DNA from 3 places in the Acidovorax sp. Q11 genome. Region 1 is predicted to be linked to each of the others. Evidence: predicted binding sites of a transcription regulator. Region 1 holds the regulator's gene; each other region holds the start of a gene.
What was found. The regulator FNR, encoded in region 1, switches genes on or off when oxygen is low (the NO sensors DNR and NnrR bind a similar motif). The targets are predictions, from matches to a motif close to TTGATNNNNATCAA.
Positions count from the first base shown of each region.

Region 1 (5,313 bases):
CCATTGGCGGGGGGCGCGACCATTTCGGGAACGCTCCAGGCGGCAGGCACCAGCTCCTTGAGCGCTGGGTCACTTTTTTTGGGCAGGTAGCGCACCTCGGTCAACCCCAGCCCCCGCAAGGTGGCGATCTGCTCGGCCGACGCCACCCGGAAGCTGCTGGTCGGGAATGGATGATGCATCCAGCCCACATCGAGCTGGATGTACATGCCGACCCGCAGTTGGCTGATGTCGATGAGGATGGAAGAGTTCACTTCAGGCGTACGCGAAACATGGAGACATCAATGCCACCAATAGTTACGCAGATTATCACCAGTTACTGGGGCTTGTCTAAGGAGCACAGCCCCATCGCAGCGATACGGCAACACTTGGGCAACACTTGTCCCCAAAGCTCCTGGACCGTGGCAGATCGCCATAAAACAGGGCTCAAAATGCACTGAAGCCTGCCCGCCTTCGCCGGGCTCCAAGGTCGCCTCGGCTCAGACCGCGCCTGGCCTCAGCGGCACCAGAGCGAAGGCTTGTAGATCAGGTCCATCCAGAGAGCCCAGGCTGCGACGGCGCACAGCAAGCCTCCCGCGACCCGGGTGCCCCAGTCGGCACGCACCCGATTGAGACGGCTTCGCAGTCGGCTCCACGCCCAAGGGCCACCCAGCAGCCACACCCCACTACCCACGGCAAACAACACCATGGTCAGCGCCCCTTCCAATGCGCCGCCACTCAGAGCGGCGACCAGCAGGGCCGAGTAAAGCAATCCACAGGGCATCAAGGCCCACAGGGCACCTGCCGCCAGCACGCCAGCGGGCGCCCCCACCAATGGCCGCACGCGCCCCCACACGGCCCTCCCGGCCTGCTCCACCCAGGCGGGCTGGCGCGACTGCACCATCATCATCAGGCCCCAGGCCATGACAGCCACATGCATCAGGGTCCACACCGGACGCAAGGCCGTGGTCTGCTGGGTAAGCCACGCCAGGCTGTCCATGGCCAGGGCCGCCAGGGCGCCTGCGGCCGCGTAGCCCGCCAGCCGCCCCCCATGAAACGCCAGGGTGCGCAACACCACACCACCCTGCGGCATCCATTGCACAACCTGCACTGCGGTGCTTTCTTGCGCCAGCTTACCCGTGCCTTCTGCGGCCGCAGCCCGCCCCACCAGGGCACCACAGGGCGCGGCGCACATGGCCAAGCAATGGGACCCGCCTGCGAGTCCCATGAGCAAAGCCGTCCAGGCCACGGTTGCGAGCATAGGCCTCAGATGATGCGCGAAAACCGGGCGCGGTTGCGGTCTGCCTGAAGATAACGGTCAAACACCATGGCAATGCCCCGCACAAAAAACCATCCCATGGCCGTCACTTCGATCCCCTCGGGCCCCACCCGCACCAGCCCCTGTTCGGCCATGTCTTCGAGCTGCGCGATCTCTGCCGCAAAGTACTGCCGCACATCAATCAACCAGGCCTGCTCCATGGATTCATAGAGCAACTCGCCCTGGCACATCAGGGCCATGATGGCGGCGCGGCGCACGAGATCGTCACGCGTGAGCGCCAGACCCCGCACCACCGGCAAACGTCCCTGGTCGAGAAAGTCGTAATACTCGTCCAAGGTCTTTGAGTTCTGGCTGTAGGTCGCACCCACCCGGCCAATGGCCGACACGCCCAAGCCGATCAGGTCGCAGTCAGGCTGTGTGCTGTAGCCCTGGAAGTTGCGGTGCAAGCGCCCTTGGCGTTTGGCCACAGCCAAGGCATCCGAGGGCAACGCAAAGTGGTCCATGCCGACATAGACATAGCCCGCGTCCATGAACGCATCGAGCGAGCGCGACAGCATGGACAGCTTGCTCGACGCCGTTGGCAGCTCGGCCGAAACAATGCGGCGCTGGGGTTTGAAACGTTCTGGCAGGTGCGCGTAGGCATACAGCGCAATGCGCTCAGGCCGCAACTGCGCCACCTGCGCCAGAGTACGGTCGAACGATTCGGGGGTCTGGCGCGGCAGGCCATAGATCAGGTCCACATTCACCGAGTCAAAACCCAGCGAGCGTGCAGACTCCACCAGCGCAAACACCTGTTCGGCAGGCTGGACGCGGTGCACAGCCTTCTGCACCTCGGCATCAAAATCCTGCACACCAAAACTGAGCCGGTTGAAGCCCAGCTCAGCCAGCAACGCCAGCCTGTCGGCGTTCACGGTGCGGGGATCCACTTCAATAGAGTACTCACCGCCCGGCGCCAAGGTAAAGCTGCGCTTGAGCATGGCCATCAGTTCACGCAAGCCCGCATCCGACAGGAACGTGGGCGTGCCTCCACCCAGGTGCAGCTGGCTCACCACTTGGCCCACCCCGCAGTGCGCGGTGTGCAGGTCGATCTCGCGGCTCAGATAGCGCAGATAGACTTCTGCGCGGTCATGGTGCTTGGTGATGATCTTGTTGCAAGCGCAGTAGTAGCACAGCGATTCGCAGAACGGAATGTGCACATACAAGGACAGGGGCAAGGCCTTGGCCACCGAGCCTGTCCGGCGCTGCTCCAGTGCCAGGATGTAGTCCTCCTGCCCGAACGCTTCGACAAACCGGTCGGCTGTCGGATAAGAGGTATAGCGGGGCCCCGGCACGTCAAAACGGCGCAGGAGATCGGGCGAAACAGCGGTCATGGGGGAATATCCTTGCGTACACTCTGACTGTGCCGTACCCTCTGCACGATGTCCTTGACCTGCATCAAGTGAACGATCAGGCCGACGAGCGACAATTTGACAAATGTCAGTCGCTAAGGCGCCCACCCGAAGGCCTTCCCAGCTTTTCGTATCGGGCGCAATGTACTCGACACCCAACCCCTAGCTCACGTGCCTATGAACCCGCTCACCATCAAAGTCGCCTGCTCCAACTGCAACCTGCGCGAGCTGTGCATGCCCGTGGGCCTGAACGAAGAGCAACTGCAGCGCATCGATGAAGTCGTTGCCGTACGCCGCAAGGTCAAACGCGGCAGCACGCTGTTCCGCAACGGCGAATCCTTCACATCGCTCTACGCCATCCGCACCGGCTTCTTCAAGACCTGCGTGGCTACCGAAGATGGCCGCGACCAGGTCACCGGTTTTCAGATGGCTGGAGAGATCATTGGCCTCGATGGCATCGTGAACGACCACCACACCTGTGACGCGGTGGCCCTGGAAGACGCCGAGGTCTGCGTGATGCCCTTCGACCGCATCGAGGAACTCTCGCGCGAGGTCACGGCCCTGCAGCACCATGTGCACAAGATCATGAGCCGCGAGATCGTGCGCGAACACGGCGTGATGCTGCTGCTGGGCAGCATGCGCGCCGAAGAACGCCTGGCAGCCTTCCTGCTGAACCTGGTGCAACGCCTGCATGCCCGCGGCTTCTCGCAGTCCGAACTGGTGCTGCGCATGACGCGCGAAGAAATTGGCAGCTACCTGGGCCTGAAGCTCGAAACCGTGAGCCGCACCTTCTCCAAATTTGTGGAGGAAGGCATCGTGGAAGTCAAGCAGCGCCATGTCCGCATCCTGGACACGGATGCCCTCAAGCGCATCGTCAACAGCCAGCAAGCCTGCCACTGATCGGCAGCCATCCCGGCCTGCCTTCACCGGCCGACCAGAAGCGCCTCCCCTCAGTTCAAGAGCAGGATGATGTCTTGCGGCAGTCATCCGGCCGCTCTCCTTCAGGTACCGGGCAGCGGTTCAGCTCGAAGGGCGACATGGCCAGTAGCGTGGTCAATGCACTGCTTGCCATGGTGATGATCCAGAACGCAAAAAACGCCAGCGTATAAACGCCCTGCCGCGACAGCGCCAGGGGCTGCCCAAGCCAGTGCAGATCCTGGGGGTCCACCATGGCAAAAACCAGCATCTCCAGCACCCCTGCCATCAAGAAGGCGGGCCATGCAATCCACATCAGGCGTTGCGTCCACATATCGTTGTTCCTGTCTCCTGGGGGCTCAGTTACGGCAAGCTGGCATCACTGACGAGCCACATGCTTGCACGTTTCAACGCGGCTGGTCCTGCACGGGGGTGGCCGCATGGTTGCGGCCCTTCATGGCGGGTGCCAGGCTTTTCTCGGGGGCTTCCAGCGTCTTGTTGATCTCGATCCCCTTGCGGTAGTAGTCCTCTGCCACCACAGGATCGGGCCGGGACAGCGCCAGCCACAAGGTCACAAAACCCGCAACGATCACAATGGCCGGGCCGGCAATCACCAGCCAGACATGGCCGAATTTCCACCAGGGTGCTGACGCAACAGGGGCAATAGCTGGGCTTGAAGACATGGCGATTTACTCCTTCACAATCATCTCAATCAACACAAGGCCATGCGAGGCCTTGCACCAGGGTGCGGCTCAGCGCGGCACCAGGAACACAGATTTTTCTGTCACATGGGCGGCGGCGCCGACGGCCTGCACATCGAACTGGACGGCATGGGAGCCAGGGTTTGCCGAACCATACGGGATCTGCAAACGCACCGCCACCCAACGCGACTCCGCCGGGCCGATGTCCACCTCGGCATCGGAAGACACCTCCAGCCCCTCCAGCCCCCGTGCGCTGATGCGATAGCGCTGCTCGCCCTCCGTCGCATTCATGATCTGCAGGCGGTAGATGTTCTCCAGCTTGCCCCCTGCCACGATGCGCGAAAGCGCTGCACGGTCCCGCACCACATCGACCTTGAGCGGAGTCCGCACGACCAGGCTGGCCAGCATGGCCACGCACAGAGCCACCAGCACCGCGCTGTAAATCAGCACCCTTGGCCGCAGCACGCGCCGCAGCATCTGCGACTGGGTCCACCGCTGGGCCACGCCGTTCTGGGTGGAGTAGCGGATCAACCCCCGGGGGTACTGCATCTTGTCCATGACCGTGTTGCAGGCATCCACACACAGGCCGCAGCCGATGCATTCGTACTGCAGCCCCTTGCGAATGTCGATGCCCACGGGGCAGACCTGCACACACAGCGAGCAGTCAATGCAGTCGCCCAGCCCCTGCGCCTTGTAATCCAGGTTCTTCTTGCGCGGGCCGCGCTGCTCGCCCCGCTCGGGGTCGTAGGTCACGACCAGCGTGTCCTTGTCGAACATGGCGCTCTGGAAGCGTGCGTACGGGCACATGTACTTGCAGACCTGCTCGCGCATGTAGCCCGCGTTGCCATAGGTGGCAAAGCCGTAGAACAGCACCCAGAAAATCTGCCAGCTGCCCTGCAGCGCCAGCAACTCGCTGCCCAGCTCGCGGATGGGCACAAAGTAGCCCACGAAGGTGAATCCGGTCCACAAGGCCACCGCCACCCACACCAACTGCTTGAAGAACTTCTTGCGGATCTTCTCGAAGGTCCAGGGCCCGTTGTCCAGCCGCAGCCGC
Region 1 is NZ_JBUDZG010000004.1:70,990-76,302, reverse strand. Features, by position in the region: gene ACYZGB_RS05160 (HD-GYP domain-containing protein) at 1-251, opposite strand, end outside; gene ACYZGB_RS05155 (sulfite exporter TauE/SafE family protein) at 494-1,237, opposite strand; gene hemN (oxygen-independent coproporphyrinogen III oxidase) at 1,243-2,625, opposite strand; gene fnr (fumarate/nitrate reduction transcriptional regulator Fnr) at 2,821-3,543, shown strand; gene ACYZGB_RS05140 (hypothetical protein) at 3,599-3,892, opposite strand; gene ACYZGB_RS05135 (FixH family protein) at 3,966-4,241, opposite strand; gene ccoG (cytochrome c oxidase accessory protein CcoG) at 4,311-5,313, opposite strand, start outside.

Region 2 (5,313 bases), on a different contig from region 1:
CACCCGGCCCGGCGCCACCCGCCGCAGCAGCAGCGGCGTGGCCAGTGCACCCAGCAGATAGCCCAGCGCGTTGGCCGTGTTCATGCCCCCGGCCAGGGTGTACGACCAGTCCAGGTCCTCGCGCATCGGCGGCAACAGCAGGGCATAGGAAAACCGCGTGATGCCCAGCGAGATCGCCGCCCCCATGGACAGCGCCACAGCCAGCCACAGGGTTGGAAGGGGCGCTGCAGAGGAAGCAGCGGAAACGTCAACAGGGGCGGGGCGTGTGGGCATGGCGTTTTGATTCTGCCGCAGCCCGGCAGAGCGTGCCGGGGGCTGTGCCGGGCCCGCGAAACCGCCCGTGCGGATATCACAAAAACAGAAGCCTTGTTGACGCATGTGCGCTGCAAGTTTTGCGCTGCAGCATTACGCTTGCGCCCGTCCCATCGCTCATCGCTGGTCTACAACCCTTTTTCCGAAAGCCTCGACCCATGCCGCTTCTCTCTGACCCCGTCCAAGCCGGTGACCTGCAACTGGCCAACCGCGTCGCCATGGCGCCGCTCACGCGCAACCGCTCGCCCAACGCAGTGCCCACCGACCTGGTCGCCACCTACTACACCCAGCGTGCCAGTGCGGGCCTGATCATTTCAGAGGCCACGGCCATCAGCCACCAGGGCCAGGGCTATGCCGATGTGCCCGGCCTGTATGCGCCCGAGCAGATCGCGGGCTGGAAGAAGGTGACATCCTCCGTGCACGCTGCGGGCGGCAAGATCGTGGTGCAGCTATGGCATGTAGGCCGCGTCTCGCACACCGACCTGCAGCCCGGCAACGCTGCACCCGTGGCGCCGTCGGCCATCCAGGCCAACACCAAGACCGTGCTCATCCAGAACGGCGTGCCCACCTTCACGCCCACCTCCATGCCCCGCGCGCTGGAGCTGGCCGAGATCCCCGGCATCGTGGCCGACTACCGCCGCGCAGCGCGCGCCGCCATCGAGGCGGGTTTTGACGGCGTCGAGATCCACGCCGCCAACGGCTACCTCATCGACCAGTTCCTCAAGACCGGCGCCAACCAGCGCACCGACGCCTACGGCGGCAGCATCGAGAACCGCGCCCGCCTGCTGCTGGAAGTGACCCGCGCCATCACCGAAGAAATCGGCGGCGGCCGCACCGGCATCCGCCTCTCGCCCGTCACGCCCGCCAACGACATCGTCGATGCCGACCCGCAACCGCTGTTCGACTACGTGGTGCGCCAGCTCGGTCCCCTGGGCCTGTCCTACCTCCACCTCATCGAAGGCGCCACCGGCGGCCCACGCGAAGTGGAAGGCCGCCCGTTTGACTACACCGCCCTCAAGGCCGCCTACCGCGCATCGGGCGGCCAGGGCGCGTGGATGGTCAACAACGCCTACACCCGCGCGCTGGCCGACGCTGCTCTGGCCCAGGGTGCCGACATCGTGGCCTTTGGCCGCCCCTTCATCGCCAACCCCGACCTGGTGGCACGCCTGCACGCCAACGCACCGCTCAACGAGGTGAACCGGGCCACGCTGTATGGCGGTGGGGCGGAGGGGTATACGGACTATCCGGCGCTGAGCGCCTGAGTTCGCACCCAGCCCCGGCGGGGCGCGCTGGTGACAACTGGCGCTGAGCAAGCCAGCGGCCGCCGCGCAAGGGCCGCCCCGCCGCGCTGGCGGCGTCCCCCTTGAGGGGTAAGGCGCCGAAGGCGACTCAGGGGGGGCTTCCAAGCCCTATCGGGCTCGGCGCCCGCATCACGATGCGCGTGAACAGCCGGTCATAGGCCGCATCGCGCGGCTTGCCCGGGGCCAGCGGGTTGGTGTTGCTGGCAAAGGCCGCGTCAATGGCCACCCAGTCGCCCGGCAGCAGGTTTTCCTGGGCCGCTGGCAGCACCACGGTTTCTTCCAGCCGCATGTGGTCCAGGTAAAAGCGGATGTACTTCTGCAGCGCCTGGGCAAACACCTCGCGCCGCGCATCGCCCATCAACTCCCAGCCCAGCAGCAGGTGCTGCAGTTCGCGCACGGCCGCCTCGCCGCCCGCATGCTCGCGCTCCAGCTGCGCGATGGCCTCGGCGGCCTGGGGCGAGCGCTCAGCCACCCGGGGGAACAGCCACTGCGACTCCTTGGGGTGGTGCTGCCGCTCGGGAAACTCGTCGATGTAGAACAGCATCGCACGCATCACATCAAAAAACGCGGCGGGCTCGTCGCCCGGCCCCTGGTCCAGCATCAGGCGCAAGGAATGGAGCACCGCCGACAGCGACGCATGCTCCTCGCGAATGGTTCGCAGGCTGATCGATGGCATGGTGCACGCCCCCGCAGAATGAACAACAGGGCCAAGGGTGCCACGGCAGTGCGCTGCCGCCCATGACGCAAGTCAACAAACCGGGTGCAAGGGCGCGGCGATGCTCGGCTGCACAGCAGCAGCGCCCGCCAAAAACAAAGGCCCTGCAAGCCAAGCCTGCAGGGCCTTGTGCACGGTGCACGCGCAGTGCACCGGGGATAGATGGACTCAGCGCGTCAGCCGGGCCTGGGCGGGGCCTGCGGCCAGCGTCCGGGATTCCGATGGGTACGGCGCGGCCACGCTGCGGTAGGCGTGGTGCTGGCCATGCCCCATGGCCTCGGCCAGGCGGAACTGCTGCACCACCTGCGACAGGCGCGCGGCCTGCTCACGCAGAGACTCTGCGGCTGCGGCAGACTCTTCCACCAGCGCGGCGTTCTGCTGCGTCATGCGGTCGATCTCGCCCACCGAGCTGTTCACCTGGCCAATGCCGGCCGACTGCTCGGACGCCGCCGCCGTGATCTCGCCAATGATGTCGCCCACGCGCTGCACGCTGCCCACGATGTCCTTCATGGCCGTGCCCGCTTCTTCCACATGGCGCACGCCGCCGTCCACGGCTGTCACGCTGCTCTGGATCAGGCCCTTGATGTCGCTGGCCGCTGCGGCGCTGCGCTGCGCCAGGCTGCGCACCTCGCTGGCCACCACGGCAAAACCCCGGCCTTGTTCGCCTGCGCGGGCAGCCTCCACGGCCGCGTTAAGCGCCAGGATATTGGTCTGGAAGGCAATCGAGTCGATCAGGCCGATGATGTCGCCGATCTTGCGGCTCGATGCCGAAATCTCGTGCATGCTGGCCACGGCCTGCTGGACCACACCTCCACCGTGCGTGGCCATCTGTGAGGCGGAAGCCGCCAGCTGGTTCGCCATCTGCGAAGACGATGCCGTCTGTTGCACGGTGGACGTAAGCTGCGTCAGCGAAGACACGGCCTCCTGCGCATTGCTGGCGGTTTGCTCAGTGCGCTGAGACAGGTCCTGATTGCCAGAGGCAATTTCCTGGCTGGCTGTGGCGATGTTGCCGCTGGCATCGCGCACCTGCGCCACCAGCGCGCCCAGGCCCTGCTGCATGTCGCGCAGCGCGCGCTGCAGATCGGCAACTTCGTCCTTTCCCTCGGCCGCAATGTTCTGCGACAGGTCGCCCCCAGCAATCGCCTGCGCCATCTTTCGTGCATCTTCCAGGGGCCGGCAAATGGAGTTCATGTTCATCAGCGTTGTGGGCACCACCACCACCACTGTGATCAGCACGGCCAGCACAAACAGCCACTTGGTCTGATCTGAGACCTGGCCCTGCTGCGCCACCGACTGACTGACCTCGTTGCGCAGCACGGTGTCCAGCTCCATCATCAGCTTGTCGGCCATATCGAATTCGGCCACGGCCTTCCCGCTCATCCGGTTGGCAATGGTGGCGGTGTCGTAGCCGCTGGCTTCGAGCTGGCGCGCCACATGGGCAAACAGATCCTTGTAGCTGTCGAGCTTGGTGATGATGTTGCGCACCACCACGTTGTCGGCATCCTCGCCCCCTTCCAGGAACTTGCCCGCAATCTTCTTGGCTTTTTCGTGGCTGGCAAGCCACTTGGTATGGGCGGCCTTCACGGCTTCAGGCTTTTCGTAGCCGATGATCATGTCTTTCTCGTACTGGCGGATGGCACCCATCTCGCCACGCAGCTCGGCCATGTTGCTCACCTTGGCGAACGAGTTGTCCATGAAGTTCTGGCTCATGTCATGGATTCGGAACATGCCCAGCATGCCCGCGCCGCCCAGCAGCCCCAGCAGCCCCAGAACCACGCCGATGGCGCCCAGCATGCGCAAACGTATGGTGAACTGCCGCATGAGCGAGAAGAGATTCATGATCTGTCGTCCTTGATATAGCTATGCCGATGCGTTCGCCGCACCTCCCCCGAGGCCACGGACATGCAACAAAACGTTGCAGTTTGCCAGACATCGACGACCGCGCTGTACGTATTTATCACATGCGCCAACGCTTGAGTAAGAGGGCATTCGCCATGACGCTGACCGAGCTGAGCGCCATCGCCGCCCCTGCCACCACGGGGTTCAGATACCCCAGCGCCGCCAGCGGAATGCCCGCCACGTTGTATGCAAACGCCCAGAACAGGTTCTGGCGAATCTTCATCACCGTGCGGTGCGAAATGTCCAGCGCCGCCGCCACCAGCATCGGGTCGCCGCGCATCAGCGTGATGCCCGCTGCATGCATGGCCACGTCCGTTCCGTTGCCCATGGCCATGCCCACATCGGCAGCAGCGAGCGCCGGGGCATCGTTAACGCCGTCGCCCACCATCGCAACATGATGGTGCTTGCCGTCAGCGCCCTGCTGCAGCGCAGCCACCTTGGCCGCCTTGTCCCCCGGCAACACCTCGGCCATCACCTCGCCCGCGCCGGGGTCCAGCCCCAGGCGCCGGGCCATGGCCTCGGCCGCGCCCCGGTTGTCGCCCGACACCATCACCGTGCGGATGCCGCGTGCCTTCAGCGCCGCCAGCGCCTCGCGCGCGCCGGGCTTGGGTTCGTCGCCAAAAGCCATCACCGCACGCAATGCCAACCCCTCGGTGACCCGCTGGGCCACCGCCGACACGGTGGCGCCCTCGTTTTGCAGCTGCTGTGCCCGCACCGCAAGCGCCCCCAGGTCCACCCCCAGCTCCTGCATCCAGCGCAAGCTGCCCACCAGGTAGCTCTGGCCGTCCACCTCGCCCTCGGTGCCGCGCCCAGGCACGGCGCGCACATCCTGCGCGGTGGTCACGCTGATCTGCCGCTCGCCCGCAGCCGCCACCACCGCGCGCGCCAACGGGTGTTCGCTGCCGCTTTGCACCGCAGCCACGGCCGCCATCACGGCCGCATCGTCGAGGCCTGGCACCACCTCAAACGCTGTCAGCCGAGGCTGGCCCACGGTCAGCGTGCCGGTCTTGTCAAAGGCCACCACATCCACCTTGTGCGCCAGCTCCAGCGCCTGCACGTCCTTGATCAGGATGCCGTGCTTGGCCG
Region 2 is NZ_JBUDZG010000001.1:461,997-467,309, reverse strand. Features, by position in the region: gene ACYZGB_RS02075 (YbfB/YjiJ family MFS transporter) at 1-273, opposite strand, end outside; gene ACYZGB_RS02070 (alkene reductase) at 471-1,574, shown strand; gene ACYZGB_RS02065 (hemerythrin domain-containing protein) at 1,702-2,289, opposite strand; gene ACYZGB_RS02060 (methyl-accepting chemotaxis protein) at 2,497-4,167, opposite strand; gene ACYZGB_RS02055 (heavy metal translocating P-type ATPase) at 4,286-5,313, opposite strand, start outside.
Region 2: ACYZGB_RS02065 (hemerythrin domain-containing protein) is a predicted target of FNR. The motif match lies at 2,352-2,365, and genes of this name have one in related genera.

Region 3 (5,313 bases), on a different contig from region 1:
GCACGCCGCCGATGATCACGTTGTGGAAGTGGGCGATCAGGAACAGGCTGTTGTGCAGCACGAAGTCGGCCGGGGGCACGGCCAGCAGCACGCCGGTCATGCCCCCGATGGCGAACGTCACCATGAAGGCCACGGTCCACATCATGGGCAGCTCGAAACGGATGCGGCCCTTGTACATCGTGAACAGCCAGTTGAAGATCTTCGCGCCCGTGGGGATCGAGATGATCATCGTCGTGATGCCAAAGAACGTGTTCACGCTGGCGCCGGAGCCCATGGTGAAGAAGTGGTGCAGCCACACCAGGTACGACAGGATGGTGATCACCACCGTGGCGTACACCATGGAGGTGTAGCCGAACAGGCGCTTGCGGCAGAACGTGGCGACCACTTCGGAGAAGATGCCGAAGCAGGGCAGGATCAGGATGTAGACCTCGGGGTGGCCCCAGATCCAGATCAGGTTCACGTACAGCATGGGGTTGCCGCCCAGGTCGTTCGTGAAGAAGTTGGTGCCCGCGTAGCGGTCCAGCGACATCAGCACCAGGGCAGCGGTCAGCACGGGGAAGGATGCCACGATGAGCGCGTTGGTGCACAGGGCCGTCCAGGTGAAGACGGGCATGCGCATCAGGTTCATGCCGGGCGCACGCATCTTGATGATGGTGACGATCAGGTTTATGCCCGACAGCGTCGTGCCCACCCCCGCTATCTGCAGCGCCCAGATGTAGTAGTCCAGCCCCACGCCCGGGTTCTGGGCCCCCAGGTTCGACAGCGCCAGCCAGCCAGCGGTGGAGAACTCGCCCAAGAACAGCGACACCATCACCAGCACGGCGCCGGCGGTGGTCATCCAGAAGCTGAAGTTGTTGAGGAACGGGAACGACACGTCGCGCGCGCCGATCTGCAGTGGCACGAGGTAGTTCATCAGGCCCGTGACCAGTGGCATCGCCACGAAGAAGATCATGATCACGCCGTGGGCCGTGAAGATCTGGTCGTAGTGGTGTGGCGGCAGGTAGCCCATGTTGTCGCCAAAGGCCATGGCCTGTTGCAGGCGCATCATCACGGCGTCGGCAAAGCCGCGCAGCAGCATCACCAGGCCCAGGATCATGTACATGATGCCGATGCGCTTGTGGTCGATGCTGCAGATCCAGTCACGCCAGAGCGGGCCCCAGAGCTTGAATTTGGTGATGGCGGCCATCACGGCCAGGCCACCCAGCATGGTGGCGATGAAGGTCCACAGCACGATGGGCTCGTGCGCCATCGGTATGGAATCCCAGGTGATTCGGCCCAGGGCCCAATGCGGTTCGGTTACAACGGGTGAGGTGGACATGTTCGTCAGTCTCTTATGCGCGGATCATTGGCGGGAGAGGGTGCGGTCGTAGACCGTGGCGTGGCGCGCTTCGAGGGCAGCTACCACCTGGGCGGCGTTGTCCACGGTGCAGACGTCCTGGGGCAGGTTCAGGCCCTGGGCCTTCATGAAGGCCTCGCCGCCGCGCTCGTCGATGGACATCATGTGGTGCATGCACATCTTGCCGTCCTCGACACAGCGGTTCAGCACCTTGTCGTACAGGCCGTTTTCCACGCTGGCAAAGCGTTGCACGGGGTCGCGCTCGCTGGGCTTGACCAGGTCCAGGTAGGCCTGGCGCGTCAGGGGCTTGCCTTCGGACTTGTTCCGGGCCACCCACTGCTCGAAGTCGACCTGGCTCAGGCCATGGAACTTGAACGTCATGCCCGAGAAGCCCGAGCCGCTGTAGTGCGAGGACATGCCCTTGTACACGCCGGGCTGGTTGATCACGGCGTTCAGTTCGGTCTGCATGCCGGGCATCGCGTAGATCATGCCGGCCAGATCGGGCACGTAGAAAGCGTTCATGGTGGACGTGGCCGTCAGCTTGAACAGAATGGGGCGGTCTACCGGCGCGGCCAGTTCATTCACCGTGGCAATGCCCAGTTCGGGGTAGAAGAACAGCCACTTCCAGTCCATGGCCACCACCTGCACCTCCAGCGGCGTGGACTGCGCATCCAGCGACTTGGTGGCCGAGATGCGGTCCAGCGGGCGGTAGGGGTCGAGTTTGTGGGTGCCGATCCAGGTCAGCGCACCCAGGGCGATGATGATCAGGAGGGGCACCGTCCAGATCACCAGCTCCAGCGAGGTGGAGTGGTGCCAGTCGGGGTCGTAGTCGTCTTCGGTGTTGGCGGTGTTGTTCTGGCGGTACTTCCAGGCAAACCACAGGGTCAGGGCAATCACCGGCACGATGATGATCAGCATCAGCAGCGTGGCCTGGATGACCATGTGGCCTTGCTGCGCAGCGATGTCGCCAGCGGGGTTGAGGACGACCGCCTTGCTGCAGCCAGCCAGGCTGCCTAGGGCAGCGATGGCGGCCAGCCAGGTGGGCACGCGGGAGAGGGATAGTTTGGGCATGTGGAAGCGCAATCGGGGCGTTTAATTACGGGTAAACGCGGATAACGAAGTGCCGCTGAATGTAATAGCCCTAGCGAATTTGTACATTGGACATTTTGTCCAAGGTCAACGAGGCTTGCCCCAATTTGGTGCGTCGAGGGGCGTTGTCCCGCAGTCAGATCAGTAAAACCGCACTTGTGGGCGGTTCGACTTGCGTGTAGAACGGAGTTGTCTGATTCACACAACGATAAGGAGCCTTGTTCATGAGCAGCCCCGCCTCTGCCACCTACCCTGCGGCCGGTTTTCAAGAAAGCCCCGCCTCTCTCTCGCGGGCTGATACGCATGAAGACGTCACCCCCAGCGAAATCGCTGTGGGCGTGATCATTGGACGTTCGTCCGAGTACTTCGACTTCTTCGTTTTCGGGATCGCCTGTGTTCTCGTCTTCCCGTCCTTTCTGTTCCCCTTCCTGTCGCGCCTGGACGGCACGCTGATGGGCTTTGCGCTGCTGGCGGTCGCTTTTGTCGTGCGCCCGGTGGGCACGGCCATCTCCATGGCCATCCAGCGGCGCTGGGGCCGGGGCACCAAGCTGACCGTTGCGCTCTTCCTGCTGGGCGTGTGCACGGTGGGCATGGCGTTTTTGCCCGGCTACAAGGACGTGGGCCTGACGGCCGTGGTGGCGCTGCTGATCTTGCGCGTTGGCCAGGGGCTGGCGCTCGGCGGTTCGTGGGACGGCTTGCCATCGCTGCTGGCCATGTCGGCCCCCAAGGAACGCCGGGGCTGGTACGCCATGATCGGCCAGCTGGGCGCCCCGCTCGGGTTTGTGCTGGCGGCGGGCCTGTTTGCCTACCTGTACAGCAGCTTGTCTGTGCAAGAGTTCCTGGCCTGGGGCTGGCGTTATCCCTTCTTTGTGGCCTTTGCCGTGAACGTGGTGGCCCTGTTTGCGCGCTTGCGCCTGGTGGTGGGGCAGTCGTACTCTGAGCTGCTCAAGGACCGGGAACTGCAGCCCGTGCCCGTGAGCCGCGTCATGCGCGATGAAGGCAGCAACGTGCTGTTGGGCGCGTTTGCGGCGCTGGCCAGCTTTGCACTGTTTCACCTGGTCACCGTGTTCCCGCTGTCGTGGATCACGCTGTACTCCGAGCAGCCCGTCACCCAGATCCTGGGCGTACAGATCGTGGGCGCCTTCCTCGCTGCGGGCGCCATCATGGTGTCGGGCTGGCTGTCGGACCACCTGGGCCGCCGCAAGCTGCTGGGCGGCATGGCGGTGCTGATTGGCGTGTTCAGCTTCATGGCGCCCGTGCTGCTCAACTCCGGCGAAGTGGGCAGCACCATGTTCCTGCTGCTGGGTTTCGTGCTGCTGGGCCTGTCATATGGCCAGGCCTCCGGCACCGTGACGGCCAATTTCTCGCCCCAGTACCGCTACACCGGCGCGGCTCTGTCGGCCGACCTGGCCTGGATCATCGGTGCGGCCTTTGCGCCCCTGGTGGCCCTGTACCTGTCGGCCCAGTTCGGCCTGCTGGCCGTGACTGTGTACCTGCTGTCCGGCGTGGCCTGCACACTGGGCGCGCTGAACCTGAACCGCCGCATGGAGCGGCGGGATCGGTAAATGCCTAGGGGAATGGGTTCAGGTAATTTGCTATTTAATTGATAGCTGCCTGGGCTTGTCCATCAGGCGGTAGAGGCCAAAAAGGCAAAAAAATGCCCGGTTAGATGCCGGGCATTTTTGTTTTCGGGCCTCAGTCCTGCGGGCTGAATCCAATAATCAAAGAGGCTGGAGGAGCCCGTCCACCGACGTCTCGCGGCAAGGTTTCCGTTTTGTCTAGTGCGCGCAGCACTGCATCATCCCAGGCCTTGTTACCACTTGGCCGCACGAGACGTTTGCCTACGATGGTCCCATCGGGCGACAGCCGCACCTCTACCTCAGCGCGTGGGTTGCCCGTGATCATGTCTGGGTACACGATATTGGGTTTCACTTTGGCGGACACCATGCCTCCGTACGCCCCCGACGGACCCGCGCTGCGCTGGGCTGTACCTGTGGCGTTTTCGGCTCCAGTGGCACCTACCATGCCCTGGATGCGGCGCATGTTGTCTTCGCGCATCTTGGCCAACTGCTTTTCTTCCGCTTCTGCCTTCCGCTTGGCGGCTTCATCCGCCTTGCGTTTGTCTTCGGCCAGTTTTTTCTGCTTGTCCTGCTCGGCCAGTTGCTTTTCGCGCTGTTCCTTGTCTTTTTCCTTTTGCAGGCGCTCTTTTTTCTCCTGCTCCAGGCGGTCGCGGCGTTCTTCTTCCTTGCGCTCGCGTTCGCGCTTCTCGCGTTCCTGCTGCTGTTCGCGGGCTTTCTTTTCCTGCTCCAGGCGCTTCTTCTCGCGTTCGATGGCGATATCGGCCTCGCGCGTGTCGGGCGGCTGCACGGCGCGCACGGGCGGCGGTGGAGGCGGGGGCGGAACAACCGGTTCTGGCGTGGGGGGCGGTGGTGGGGGCGCCGGGGGCTCCACCGCACGCGCTGCGGCCTGGGTGGGCACGGCGGCCCACAGCTCGGCCTCTACGGCGGGCTGGTCGGCCGTGTTCTTCCAGTTCACGCCCCAGGTGAGTGCGCCAATCAGCACCGCATGCACCAGCACCGCCAGCGTGATGGCGCGCAGGCGCGCCGGAGGGCGGGGTGGGGCAAACTGGTCGCGGTCGGTATGGGCTTGCATTAGATCCGTGAGGCGGTTTTTTTAACTACCTTGCTTAACTTCGAGTGCAACCCGATCTACTCCGGCTTTCTTCAGCACACCGAGGGTCTTCATCACCGTTTCGTACGATAGATCTTTGTCGGCGCTAAGCAACACGCCTGTATCTTTGTCTTTGCCCTGCGCTTGCTGCCACCGGAGTGCGGCTTGACCAACTTCTGTTGACCTCAGCGTGACAGTTGCCTCTCGTGTTTTCAGTT
Region 3 is NZ_JBUDZG010000010.1:54,330-59,642, forward strand. Features, by position in the region: gene cyoB (cytochrome o ubiquinol oxidase subunit I) at 1-1,318, opposite strand, end outside; gene cyoA (ubiquinol oxidase subunit II) at 1,343-2,407, opposite strand; gene ACYZGB_RS10605 (MFS transporter) at 2,650-3,990, shown strand; gene tolA (cell envelope integrity protein TolA) at 4,121-5,077, opposite strand; gene ACYZGB_RS10615 (biopolymer transporter ExbD) at 5,099-5,313, opposite strand, start outside.
Region 3: cyoA (ubiquinol oxidase subunit II) is a predicted target of FNR. The motif match lies at 2,503-2,516, and genes of this name have one in related genera.